DNA from 3 places in the Planococcus versutus genome. Region 2 is predicted to be linked to each of the others. Evidence: a T-box and tRNA genes for the amino acid it is inferred to sense, from the RefSeq annotation. Region 2 holds a T-box; the other regions hold tRNA genes.
The links. A T-box is a leader RNA that pairs with one kind of tRNA and senses whether it is charged. The one in region 2 lies ahead of I858_RS06850 (valine--tRNA ligase), so its partner is inferred to be a tRNA-Val.

Region 1 (4,332 bases), 200 kb from region 2:
CTCTGGTAGGGTGAATAGCCCGAGAGAGCCGCAGTGAATAGGCCCAGGCGACTGTTTAGCAAAAACACAGGTCTCTGCAAAACCGTAAGGTGACGTATAGGGGCTGACGCCTGCCCGGTGCTGGAAGGTTAAGAGGAGTGCTTAGCGCAAGCGAAGGTGCGAATTGAAGCCCCAGTAAACGGCGGCCGTAACTATAACGGTCCTAAGGTAGCGAAATTCCTTGTCGGGTAAGTTCCGACCCGCACGAAAGGCGTAACGATCTGGGCACTGTCTCAACGAGAGACTCGGTGAAATTATAGTACCTGTGAAGATGCAGGTTACCCGCGACAGGACGGAAAGACCCCGTGGAGCTTTACTGTAGCCTGATATTGAATTTTGGTGCAACTTGTACAGAATAGGTAGGAGCCTTAGATTCCGGAGCGCCAGCTTCGGCGGAGGCGTCAGTGGGATACTACCCTGGTTGTATTGAAATTCTAACCCACAAGCCTGATCGGCTTGGGAGACAGTGTCAGGCGGGCAGTTTGACTGGGGCGGTCGCCTCCTAAAGAGTAACGGAGGCGCCCAAAGGTTCCCTCAGAATGGTTGGAAATCATTCGCAGAGTGTAAAGGCAGAAGGGAGCTTGACTGCGAGACGTACATGTCGAGCAGGGTCGAAAGACGGGCTTAGTGATCCGGTGGTTCCGCATGGAAGGGCCATCGCTCAACGGATAAAAGCTACCCCGGGGATAACAGGCTTATCTCCCCCAAGAGTCCACATCGACGGGGAGGTTTGGCACCTCGATGTCGGCTCATCGCATCCTGGGGCTGTAGTCGGTCCCAAGGGTTGGGCTGTTCGCCCATTAAAGCGGTACGCGAGCTGGGTTCAGAACGTCGTGAGACAGTTCGGTCCCTATCCGTCGCGGGCGCAGGAAATTTGAGAGGAGCTGTCCTTAGTACGAGAGGACCGGGATGGACACACCGCTGGTGTACCAGTTGTTCTGCCAAGGGCATCGCTGGGTAGCTATGTGTGGCCGGGATAAGTGCTGAAAGCATCTAAGCACGAAGCCCCCCTCAAGATGAGATTTCCCATTGCGCAAGCAAGTAAGATCCCTCAAAGACGATGAGGTAGATAGGTTCGAGGTGGAAGCGTGGCGACACGTGCAGCTGACGAATACTAATCGATCGAGGACTTAACCAACAAACTGTACGCGAATCATGCACGATTTGTTTCACCTGTCGTTTATCCAGTTTTGAAAGAATAAGTACAAGTTTTTGAAAAAAAGCTTGAAAATACCAGGAGTACTGGTATACTAAACCTTGTCTTTCAAAAAAATAGTCCAGTGATGATGGCAAAGAGGCCACACCCGTTCCCATCTCGAACACGGCAGTTAAGCTCTTTTGCGCCGATGGTAGTTGGGGGTTTCCCCCTGTGAGAGTAGGACGTCGCTGGGCAATACATATTGGAGGATTAGCTCAGCTGGGAGAGCATCTGCCTTACAAGCAGAGGGTCGGCGGTTCGATCCCGTCATCCTCCACCATTTTTTTGCCGGAGTAGCTCAGTTGGTAGAGCAACTGACTTGTAATCAGTAGGTCGAGGGTTCGACTCCTTTCTCCGGCACCACTCATGTAAATGAGCCATTAGCTCAGCTGGTAGAGCATCTGACTTTTAATCAGAGGGTCGAAGGTTCGAATCCTTCATGGCTCACCATTTTAATTTAATAATTGCCACGCGGGTGTGGCGGAACTGGCAGACGCACTAGACTTAGGATCTAGCGCCTTCGGGCGTGGGGGTTCGACTCCCTTCACCCGCACCATTTTTGCGGAAGTAGTTCAGTGGTAGAACGCCACCTTGCCAAGGTGGAGGTCGCGAGTTCGAACCTCGTCTTCCGCTCCAATTTTTAATCTTTATCGACCCTAAGCCGGGGTGGCGGAACTGGCAGACGCACAGGACTTAAAATCCTGCGGTAGGTGACTACCGTACCGGTTCGATTCCGGTCCTCGGCACCATCTTTTCACAAAACAGTGAATAGCATCATATGCGCCCGTAGCTCAATTGGATAGAGTACTTGACTACGAATCAAGCGGTTAGAGGTTCGAGTCCTCTCGGGCGCACCATAATTTTTACATCCAGCATCTCAAGTTCGGGAAGTAGCTCAGCTTGGTAGAGCACTTGGTTTGGGACCAAGGGGTCGCAGGTTCGAATCCTGTCTTCCCGACCAAACAATGGGGCCTTAGCTCAGCTGGGAGAGCGCCTGCCTTGCACGCAGGAGGTCAGCGGTTCGATCCCGCTAGGCTCCACCAATTTTTTACAGTAAAGATCCCGGCGGCGTAGCTCAGCTGGCTAGAGCGTACGGTTCATACCCGTGAGGTCGGGGGTTCGATCCCCTCTGCCGCCACTTTTTTAGGACCTTTAGCTCAGTTGGTTAGAGCAGACGGCTCATAACCGTCCGGTCGCAGGTTCGAGTCCTGCAAGGTCCACCATATGTATTTTATCTCGGAGGAATACCCAAGTTTGGCTGAAGGGATCGGTCTTGAAAACCGACAGGGGAGTCAAATCCCGCGGGGGTTCGAATCCCTCTTCCTCCTCCATATTTTTAAAATGTGTGGACGATTTTCTTTAACATTATAATATTGTCGCGGGGTGGAGCAGTTCGGTAGCTCGTTGGGCTCATAACCCAAAGGTCGCAGGTTCAAATCCTGCCCCCGCAACCAATTGGTCCCGTGGTGTAGCGGTTAACATGCCTGCCTGTCACGCAGGAGATCGCCGGTTCGATCCCGGTCGGGACCGCCATTTTTAATAAATAAAGTGGGTCAGTAGCTCAGTCGGTAGAGCATTAGATTGAAGCTCTAAGTGTCGGCGGTTCGATTCCGTCCTGACCCACCATTTTATGCGGGTGTAGTTTAGTGGTAAAACCTCAGCCTTCCAAGCTGATGATGGGGTTCGATTCCCCCCACCCGCTCCATTATATACATATGGGCCTATAGCTCAGCTGGTTAGAGCGCACGCCTGATAAGCGTGAGGTCGATGGTTCGAGTCCATTTAGGCCCACCATTCCGAAGTAGCTCAGTGGTAGAGCACCGCACTGTTAATGCGATGGTCGTAGGTTCGAGTCCTACCTTCGGAGCCATACTGGGGAAGTACTCAAGTGGCTGAAGAGGCGCCCCTGCTAAGGGTGTAGGTCGGGCAACCGGCGCGAGGGTTCAAATCCCTCCTTCTCCGCCAGTATTTGGCCCCTTGGTCAAGCGGTTAAGACACCGCCCTTTCACGGCGGTAACACGGGTTCGAATCCCGTAGGGGTCATTATAAAAAGTGTTATGCATTTAATTGCATAACACTTTTTTTCGTTTTACTAGAATTAAAACTGTGAAGAATCATGCCAAGCATTACAATGAAAATCCCGATTATTGCTAGACTTGAAGGCAAGACAATTGACAAGAAAAGGACTTCTCCTGCTAATGCAAATAAAACCTCCATTGATTGGGTCGCTTCCACCGCTCCTAGTTTCTGCATGTCTTCTCTGACTAGATCAGTAGCTTTAAAGAAGAGTACTGTTGCAATTACACCGGAACTGATCGCTACAATTAAAGTTTGTAAGCTTTGTGAAGCAGTAGGTCCACCTACAGTAACAAGCCCGTATAATGATAGTACGAACCAAAAAGGTAGACTAGCTAATGTCATGCCCAAAACCCTCCGATAAGCATCTAACCTACCTCCACATATATCCATCATTTTTCTATTTCCTAATGGATATGCAAAAGCCGCGAGAATCACAGAGATAAAACCAAACCAAAGCGTTGAAGAAGAAACAGTTGCTACGTGTTCAAGTTGCATTAAACTGACACCTGTTAATATGATAAAAGAAATCATCAAGCTTTTAACAGGAATCTTTCCTCTTAGTTGAGTAGTTCCTTTATTACTATGTATGGTAATGAGAAATAAGGGAGCCAGTAATGTACCAGCGACTATGGTAATTTGCCATGTTCCTGCAATGAGCCAGCCAGGGGAATAGGCTGCTGCAAAACATAGTGGAGCATAGAATAAACCAAATCCAATAAAACTCCATAAGGTCCATGCTCTTTTGTTTTTGTTCATTTCTTGTAACAGGGGTTTTAAGTTCTTTCTTGAAATAACAATCAAAAGTAAAAAAGGAATCATGAAGAGGTATCGAAGAGAAGCACTCCAAATCCAACTTCCGCCGCCAGCTTCCATCGTGGCGTTGAGTACAAAAGTGAATGCGAAGAAAAAAGCTGCGATAATGCCAATGATGATCGGTTTCACAATATATCCTCCTCGATTGAAAATTTAGAATTGTTCATTTACTATAACTTGTAATTAACTGTTCTTCAAAGTAT
Region 2 (4,332 bases):
CGACACTTGTCTTTGTCAGTATACCGACCATGGCCATTGTGGCGTCATCGAAGACGGTGTGATTTTAAATGACAAATCATTAGACTTATTGACGCGTACGGCAGTGTCTCAAGCAAAAGCGGGAGCAGATATTATTGCGCCATCAAATATGATGGACGGATTTGTCGCAGCGATTCGTTCTGGACTAGACGAAGCAGGCTTTGAAAACACACCGATTATGTCGTATGGCGTAAAATACTCATCTGCTTATTATGGACCTTTCCGCGAAGCGGCTCATAGCACACCGCAATTTGGAGATCGTAAAACCTACCAAATGGACCCAGCAAACCGTATGGAAGCTTTACGTGAAGCAACGTCAGATATTCAAGAAGGCGCAGATTTCATGATTGTAAAACCGGCATTGTCTTACTTAGACATTATTCGAGAAGTACGTGATAATTTTGATATTCCAATTGTTGCTTATAACGTATCAGGTGAATACGCCATGGTCAAAGCAGCTGCAGCAAATGGCTGGATTAATGAAGAAAAAATTGTGTTAGAAACATTATTGAGCATGAAACGCGCAGGAGCGGATATCGTCATGACGTATCACGCGAAAGACGCAGCACGCTGGTTGGAGGGGAAAAAATGACATACGAAAAATCAGTAGCCGCATTTACTGAAGCCAAAACGTTAATGCCAGGCGGCGTTAACAGCCCGGTTCGTGCTTTTAAATCAGTTAATATGGATCCGATCTTTATGCAATCAGGAAGTGGCGCAATCCTTACAGACGTTGATGGCAATACGTATATTGATTATGTCTTATCCTATGGCCCTCTTATTTTGGGTCATGCACAAGAAGATGTTGTAAAAGCGATTCAAGAAACAGCGGCACTAGGCACATCTTTCGGTGCACCCACTGAACTTGAAAACACGATGGCGAAATTAGTCATGGAACGCGTTCCATCAATTGAAATGGTCCGCATGGTTTCATCAGGAACAGAAGCGACGATGAGCGCATTACGCGTAGCACGCGGTTATACAGGACGAGACAAAATCCTGAAGTTTGAAGGTTGTTACCACGGCCATGCTGACAGCTTGTTGATCAAAGCGGGTTCAGGCGTTGCAACTTTAGGCTTGCCAGACTCACCAGGTGTACCAGCATCAATTGCTAAAAACACGATTACTGTTCCCTTCAATGACCTTGAAAGTGTTCGATTGGTGTTCCAAGAGTTTGGTGATGAACTAGCTGCAGTTATTGTAGAACCCGTTGCAGGAAACATGGGTGTGGTTCCACCAAATGACGGTTTCTTAACAGAGCTTCGCAATTTAACGCATGAAAACGGCACGGTTCTTATCTTTGATGAAGTTATGACCGGTTTCCGTGTAGGCTATAACTGTGCACAGGGCTATTATGGTGTAACACCGGATATGACGTGTTTAGGCAAAGTAATCGGTGGGGGATTACCAGTCGGTGCATTCGGTGGCAAGCGTGAAATTATGGAACAAGTTGCACCGAGCGGTTCAATATATCAAGCGGGTACTTTATCAGGGAATCCACTTGCCATGCGCGCAGGTTTTGAAACGTTGTCTCGCTTAACCAATGAAAGCTACGATGTATTTATTGAACGCGGCGATCAACTCGAAAAAGGTTTCCGTGAAGCTGCAATAAAATACAACATCCCGCATACTGTTAACCGTGCAGGTTCAATGATCGGTGTTTTCTTTACAAATGAAAAGGTAGTAGATTTCGAATCAGCCAAAACTTCAGACCTTGAGCTGTTCGCAGATTACTATCGCTTAATGGCAGCAGAAGGCATTTACTTGCCACCATCTCAGTTTGAAGGCATGTTCTTATCAACTGCTCATACAGAAGAGCACATCGCAAAAACTGTAGAAGCATTCCACACGGTATTTGCTAAATTGGCACGTTAACAAAGCCAAAAGCTGAAGCATCTGAAAATTTCAGGTGTCTCAGCTTTTTTTCATGTAAAAAAATTACTACCAATTAATATTCTAATCATTTAAAGAACGACATGAGAAGCATCACTAACTATAAACACTAGGCTACCAGTAGATGTTCTATTGTCTAAGCCATACCCAAAGCGACCCGAGCGACATGAGAAAGCCACACTAACTATAAACACAAACCATCAAGCAAATCGCTATTCTCTAAGCGAGGCGCGACCAGGGGCTAGGCGAAGCAATAAGACCGGTGTACTTCCGGTCTTATTGCGAGAGCCATGCCCAAAGCGACCCGAGCGACATAAGAAAGCCACACTAACCATCACAACCAGAAAATAAACTTGACGCTAAAACTAGATATTGAGTACAATAAGAGTAATTAGATATTTTATGCGTTGATGAGGATAGTAAATTGTGCGTACATTTCAGAGAGAAGACCATTGGGTGAGAGGTCTTTATGTGCGTCCAGTTGAATGTCACCTCGGAGCAGTTGCCGTGAAACGAGTAGCGGGAACCGGACTGAACATCCGTTATGAAACTTGAGAGCCGGGTCTGCACATAGACCTGTGTATAAAGGTGGTACCGCGAAAAACTCCTTCGTCCTTTACAGACGACGGGAGTTTTTTGCGTTCTACGAGAAATTAAAGGAGGAATTTCCATGACTGAACAAATGTCCACAAAGTACGATCCGCAATCGATTGAAAAAGGCCGTTACGATTGGTGGGTCGAACAAAAATTCTTTGAAGCCAAACCAGAAAGCGGCAAAACACCTTATACTATTGTGATTCCTCCACCAAACGTTACCGGCAGGTTGCACTTAGGGCACGCGTGGGACACAACCTTGCAAGACATTTTAACACGCATGAAACGCATGCAAGGCTTTGATGCGTTATGGCTTCCAGGAATGGACCATGCCGGAATTGCAACGCAAGCAAAAGTGGAAGGCAAGCTGAAAGAAGAAGGCCGTTCACGCTACGACTTGGGTCGTGAAGCGTTTCTTCAAGAATCGTGGAAATGGAAAGATCAATACGCAGGTCACATTCGTGAGCAATGGGCGAAATTAGGCTTAGGTCTTGATTATTCACGTGAGCGTTTTACGTTGGACGATGGTTTGTCAAAGGCAGTACGTGAAGTATTCGTAAAACTATACGAGAAAAAACTTATTTACCGCGGCAAGTACATCATCAACTGGGATCCGAATACCAAAACAGCCATTTCAGATATTGAAGTAATTCACAAAGACGTTAAAGGCGCGTTTTATCATATGCGTTATCCACTTGCAGATGGCAGTGGGCATATTGAAATTGCGACAACTCGTCCCGAAACAATGCTTGGCGATACAGCTGTGGCTGTTCACCCGAAAGACGAACGTTACCAGCATTTAATCGGTAAAAAAGTAATCTTGCCAATCATTGGTCGCGAAATTGAAATTGTAGCGGACGATTACGTAGATAGAGAATTCGGCAGTGGTGCTGTCAAAATCACACCAGCTCATGATCCGAATGACTTTGAAATTGGCAACCGACACAATTTAGAACGTGTACTCGTAATGCACGAAGATGGTTCAATGAACGAAAACGCCGGGAAATACGAAGGACTTGACCGTTTTGAATGTCGCAAGCAAATCGTTAAAGACTTACAAGACATGGATGTGTTGTTTGAAATCGAAGAGCATATGCACTCTGTGGGTCACTCTGAGCGAAGCGGTGCTGTGGTGGAACCTTATCTCTCAACACAATGGTTTGTAGATATGCAACCTCTTGCAGCAGCATCTGTAGAAGCACAAAAAAATGGCGACGGCGTTCATTTTGTGCCAGATCGCTTTGAAAAAACGTATTTGCACTGGATGGAAAATATTCGCGATTGGTGTATTTCTCGTCAACTTTGGTGGGGACATCAAATTCCAGCTTGGTACCATAACGAAACCAATGAAATTTATGTAGGTCATGAAGCACCGGCTGACGCTGAAAACTGGACGCAAGACGAAGATGTATTAGACACATGGTTCTCATCTGCTTTGTGGCCGTTTTCAACACTTGGCTGGCCAGAAGAAAACGAAGATCTTAGCCGTTACTACCCAACCGATGCATTAGTGACAGGCTATGACATTATTAACTTTTGGGTATCGCGTATGATTTTCCAAGCACTCGAATTTACGGGTGAAAAACCGTTTAAAGACGTCTTGATTCACGGACTGGTTCGCGATGCTGAAGGACGCAAAATGTCGAAGTCACTAGGTAACGGTGTCGATCCAATGGATGTGATTTCACAGTACGGAGCAGATTCGCTGCGTTACTTCCTAGCAACAGCATCGTCTCCAGGACAAGATCTTCGTTATTCAAATGACAAAGTAGAGTCAGTATGGAACTTTGCCAACAAAATCTGGAA
Region 3 (4,332 bases), 380 kb from region 2:
CAAGTATAACCACAGAGCCATCACTAAGCAGAAAAGGGTCTACAATGTCTTTAGTGATTGTTTTGGCAACTCCTGTGAAAGCCATAGCGCCAACAAAGTTCATAATAGCGGCTAGAAGAATGGCCCGTCTCGGAGTTAGTGCTTTTGTAGAGACGGCAGTAGCTATAGAGTTTGCCGTATCATGAAATCCATTGATAAAATCAAAAATAATCGCAAAGATGACGATCAATACCGTTAACAGCAATACCATATCCATAAGTCTCTTTGCTCCTTAAGCGTTTTTCATGATGATTGATTCGAATGTATTTGCTACTTTCTGACAGTGATCAGCGATTTCTTCTAACTCTGCATAAATATCTTTATATTGAATAATTCGAATCGGATCTTTTTCTGTGTGAAACAAATTTTTAATTGATCGGCGCAAGATTGCATCACATTGAGATTCGTACTCTTTTATTTTAATGGCATGTTCTCTCATTTGAGGCAGCTTTTTAGAAACCATAAGTTCTACGCCAACTTCAATTTCTAAAGTACTTAATTGAATAGCTTCTACAAATTCAAGCATGTATTCATCTGCTGTTACAATTGAATACATTTCAAATAATGCAGCTGTATTTTCTAATCCATCTAAAACGTCGTCCATGCTCATGGCCAGAGCTAAGATATCTTCACGTTCAATTGGTGTAATAAAAGCGTTATTCAAATCTTGAATAATCGAATGCACGTAAGAATCACCTTTTGTTTCGAAATCCTTCATGGTATTGGAGAAAACGATTAAATCATTTGTATTTTCCAATTTAAAATCCGCAAAATAAGTAGCGCTCTCTTTTAAATTCAACGCAATATCACTCAACTGTAAAGCGAACTTATCCTTCTTTTTGAACGCCATTTTCTTTGCCTCCTATTTTCGTAAAATAATTTCTTGGCTAAATTATAATAGCTTATTTTACACAATAATAATACTAGCTTTATACTGAATTTACAAAGCCTTAATAAAACTGAATATTCCATTCGGGTTTATTACATCCTAATAAGCAAAACAAAAACCCCTTATCTATGAGTACTCATAGATAAGGGGTTTGAAAGGACAGGCAGGTCCTTTATGATACCGGCGGTCGGGGTCGAACCGACACTCCCGTGAAGGAACGGGATTTTGAGTCCCGCGCGTCTGCCAATTCCGCCACGCCGGCAAATTATTATGGAGGCGGCAACCGGACTCGAACCGGTGATAAGGGTGTTGCAGACCCATGCCTTACCGCTTGGCTATGCCGCCAAAATAGTGGAGCGGAAGACGAGGTTCGAACTCGCGACCTCCACCTTGGCAAGGTGGCGTTCTACCACTGAACTACTTCCGCAATAAAGCTGGGGTACCTGGATTCGAACCAGGGCATGACGGGATCAAAACCCGTTGCCTTACCGCTTGGCTATACCCCACTAATAAAAGATGGGGCGGACGAGGGGAATTGAACCCCCGAGTGCCGGAATCACAATCCGGTGCGTTAACCACTTCGCCACGACCGCCACTTTACTATTTTATAAGTTCACTTAATGAAATGAAAACTTGGGGCGGACGAGGGGAATTGAACCCCGAGTGCCGGAATCACAATCCGGTGCGTTAACCACTTCGCCACGACCGCCATCATAAAATTTTAAAATTGGCAGGGGCAGTAGGAATCGAACCCACATCGGAGGTGTTGGAGACCTCTGTTCTACCGTTAAACTATGCCCCTAAAACTGGTGGTGGGGGCAGATTCGAACTGCCGAACCCGAAGGAGCGGATTTACAGTCCGCCGCGTTTAGCCACTTCGCTACCCCACCTAAGAATGGTGCCGGAGAAAGGACTTGAACCCTCAACCTACTGATTACAAGTCAGTTGCTCTACCAGTTGAGCTACTCCGGCATGGAGAAATTAAAAAAATGGTGGGTCAGGACGGAATCGAACCGCCGACACTTAGAGCTTCAATCTAATGCTCTACCGACTGAGCTACTGACCCACTTTATTTATTAAAAATGGCGGTCCCGACCGGGATCGAACCGGCGATCTCCTGCGTGACAGGCAGGCATGTTAACCGCTACACCACGGGACCAATTGGTTGCGGGGGCAGGATTTGAACCTGCGACCTTTGGGTTATGAGCCCAACGAGCTACCGAACTGCTCCACCCCGCGATAATACTACTTTTCAAAAAACACTTATGTGATTTCTAAGAAAATGGTGGAGGATGACGGGATCGAACCGCCGACCCTCTGCTTGTAAGGCAGATGCTCTCCCAGCTGAGCTAATCCTCCATGAAATTGGTGACCCCTACGGGATTCGAACCCGTGTTACCGCCGTGAAAGGGCGGTGTCTTAACCGCTTGACCAAGGGGCCGTGCTTTTTTAAACAGAACTTCTGGCGGAGAGCAAGGGATTCGAACCCTTGAGACGGTTGCCCGCCTACATGATTTCCAATCATGCTCCTTCGGCCACTCGGACAGCTCTCCATATTGGCTCCGAAGGTAGGACTCGAACCTACGACCATCGCATTAACAGTGCGGTGCTCTACCACTGAGCTACTTCGGAATATTTTTTCAGACTGGCAACGTCCTACTCTCACAGGGGGAAACCCCCAACTACCATCGGCGCAAAAGAGCTTAACTGCCGTGTTCGAGATGGGAACGGGTGTGGCCTCTTTGCCATCATTACCAGACTGATTTTATTTTGAAAGACAAGATTTATTATACCAGTACTCCCGGTATTTTCAAGCTTTTTTTCAAAAACTTGCACTTATTCTTTCAAAACTGGATAAACGACAGGTGAAACAAATCGTGCATGATTCGCGTACAGTTTGTTGGTTAAGTCCTCGATCGATTAGTATTCGTCAGCTGCACGTGTCGCCACGCTTCCACCTCGAACCTATCTACCTCATCGTCTTTGAGGGATCTTACTTGCTTGCGCAATGGGAAATCTCATCTTGAGGGGGGCTTCGTGCTTAGATGCTTTCAGCACTTATCCCGGCCACACATAGCTACCCAGCGATGCCCTTGGCAGAACAACTGGTACACCAGCGGTGTGTCCATCCCGGTCCTCTCGTACTAAGGACAGCTCCTCTCAAATTTCCTGCGCCCGCGACGGATAGGGACCGAACTGTCTCACGACGTTCTGAACCCAGCTCGCGTACCGCTTTAATGGGCGAACAGCCCAACCCTTGGGACCGACTACAGCCCCAGGATGCGATGAGCCGACATCGAGGTGCCAAACCTCCCCGTCGATGTGGACTCTTGGGGGAGATAAGCCTGTTATCCCCGGGGTAGCTTTTATCCGTTGAGCGATGGCCCTTCCATGCGGAACCACCGGATCACTAAGCCCGTCTTTCGACCCTGCTCGACCTGTACGTCTCGCAGTCAAGCTCCCTTCTGCCTTTACACTCTGCGAATGATTTCCAACCATTCTGAGGGAACCTTTGGGCGCCTCCGTTACTCTTTAGGAGGCGACCGCCCCAGTCAAACTGCCCGCCTGACACTGTCTCCCAAGCCGATCAGGCTTGTGGGTTAGAATTTCAATACAACCAGGGTAGTATCCCACTGACGCCTCCGCCGAAGCTGGCGCTCCGGAATCTAAGGCTCCTACCTATTCTGTACAAGTTGCACCAAAATTCAATATCAGGCTACAGTAAAGCTCCACGGGGTCTTTCCGTCCTGTCGCGGGTAACCTGCATCTTCACAGGTACTATAATTTCACCGAGTCTCTCGTTGAGACAGTGCCCAGATCGTTACGCCTTTCGTGCGGGTCGGAACTTACCCGACAAGGAATTTCGCTACCTTAGGACCGTTATAGTTACGGCCGCCGTTTACTGGGGCTTCAATTCGCACCTTCGCTTGCGCTAAGCACTCCTCTTAACCTTCCAGCACCGGGCAGGCGTCAGCCCCTATACGTCACCTTACGGTTTTGCAGAGACCTGTGTTTTTGCTAAACAGTCGCCTGGGCCTATTCACTGCGGCTCTCTCGGGCTATTCACCCTACCAGAGCACCCCTTCTCCCGAAGTTACGGGGTCATTTTGCCGAGTTCCTTAACGAGAGTTCACTCGCTCACCTTAGAATTCTCTTCTCGCCTACCTGTGTCGGTTTGCGGTACGGGCACCTCCCGCCTCGCTAGAGGCTTTTCTTGGCAGTGTGAAATCAGGGACTCTGAGGTAAACCTCTTGCCATCACAGCTCAACGTATCAGGAATGGGATTTGCCTCATTCCACGCCTCACTGCTTGGACGTGCACAACCAACGGCACGCTCTCCTTATCCTTCTGCGTCCCCCCATTGCTCAAACGGCGGGGAGGTGGTACAGGAATATCAACCTGTT

Region 1: it encodes a tRNA-Val, which carries the amino acid that the T-box ahead of I858_RS06850 (valine--tRNA ligase) is inferred to sense. The anticodon was not compared.
Region 3: it encodes a tRNA-Val, which carries the amino acid that the T-box ahead of I858_RS06850 (valine--tRNA ligase) is inferred to sense. The anticodon was not compared.

Annotation. Positions count from the first base shown of each region.
Region 1 covers NZ_CP016540.2:1,151,755-1,156,086, forward strand. The annotation lists rRNA gene I858_RS05785 (23S ribosomal RNA) at 1-1,177, shown strand, start outside; rRNA gene rrf (5S ribosomal RNA) at 1,316-1,431, shown strand; tRNA gene I858_RS05795 (tRNA-Val) at 1,442-1,517, shown strand; tRNA gene I858_RS05800 (tRNA-Thr) at 1,525-1,600, shown strand; tRNA gene I858_RS05805 (tRNA-Lys) at 1,612-1,687, shown strand; tRNA gene I858_RS05810 (tRNA-Leu) at 1,709-1,793, shown strand; tRNA gene I858_RS05815 (tRNA-Gly) at 1,799-1,873, shown strand; tRNA gene I858_RS05820 (tRNA-Leu) at 1,898-1,986, shown strand; tRNA gene I858_RS05825 (tRNA-Arg) at 2,018-2,094, shown strand; tRNA gene I858_RS05830 (tRNA-Pro) at 2,122-2,198, shown strand; tRNA gene I858_RS05835 (tRNA-Ala) at 2,205-2,280, shown strand; tRNA gene I858_RS05840 (tRNA-Met) at 2,302-2,375, shown strand; tRNA gene I858_RS05845 (tRNA-Ile) at 2,384-2,460, shown strand; tRNA gene I858_RS05850 (tRNA-Ser) at 2,476-2,568, shown strand; tRNA gene I858_RS05855 (tRNA-Met) at 2,615-2,691, shown strand; tRNA gene I858_RS05860 (tRNA-Asp) at 2,695-2,770, shown strand; tRNA gene I858_RS05865 (tRNA-Phe) at 2,788-2,863, shown strand; tRNA gene I858_RS05870 (tRNA-Gly) at 2,870-2,942, shown strand; tRNA gene I858_RS05875 (tRNA-Ile) at 2,955-3,031, shown strand; tRNA gene I858_RS05880 (tRNA-Asn) at 3,033-3,107, shown strand; tRNA gene I858_RS05885 (tRNA-Ser) at 3,112-3,202, shown strand; tRNA gene I858_RS05890 (tRNA-Glu) at 3,209-3,280, shown strand; gene I858_RS05895 (DMT family transporter) at 3,293-4,258, opposite strand.
Region 2 covers NZ_CP016540.2:1,347,965-1,352,296, forward strand. The annotation lists gene hemB (porphobilinogen synthase) at 1-631, shown strand, start outside; gene hemL (glutamate-1-semialdehyde 2,1-aminomutase) at 628-1,914, shown strand; T-box leader at 2,331-2,552, shown strand; gene I858_RS06850 (valine--tRNA ligase) at 2,603-4,332, shown strand, end outside.
Region 3 covers NZ_CP016540.2:970,014-974,345, reverse strand. The annotation lists gene I858_RS04905 (inorganic phosphate transporter) at 1-256, opposite strand, end outside; gene I858_RS04900 (DUF47 domain-containing protein) at 272-889, opposite strand; tRNA gene I858_RS04895 (tRNA-Leu) at 1,107-1,190, opposite strand; tRNA gene I858_RS04890 (tRNA-Cys) at 1,200-1,273, opposite strand; tRNA gene I858_RS04885 (tRNA-Gly) at 1,281-1,355, opposite strand; tRNA gene I858_RS04880 (tRNA-Gln) at 1,363-1,434, opposite strand; tRNA gene I858_RS04875 (tRNA-His) at 1,446-1,521, opposite strand; tRNA gene I858_RS04870 (tRNA-His) at 1,563-1,637, opposite strand; tRNA gene I858_RS04865 (tRNA-Trp) at 1,657-1,730, opposite strand; tRNA gene I858_RS04860 (tRNA-Tyr) at 1,736-1,818, opposite strand; tRNA gene I858_RS04855 (tRNA-Thr) at 1,825-1,900, opposite strand; tRNA gene I858_RS04850 (tRNA-Phe) at 1,919-1,994, opposite strand; tRNA gene I858_RS04845 (tRNA-Asp) at 2,012-2,087, opposite strand; tRNA gene I858_RS04840 (tRNA-Met) at 2,091-2,167, opposite strand; tRNA gene I858_RS04835 (tRNA-Val) at 2,212-2,287, opposite strand; tRNA gene I858_RS04830 (tRNA-Glu) at 2,295-2,369, opposite strand; tRNA gene I858_RS04825 (tRNA-Ser) at 2,392-2,481, opposite strand; tRNA gene I858_RS04820 (tRNA-Asn) at 2,486-2,560, opposite strand; rRNA gene rrf (5S ribosomal RNA) at 2,572-2,687, opposite strand; rRNA gene I858_RS04810 (23S ribosomal RNA) at 2,829-4,332, opposite strand, start outside.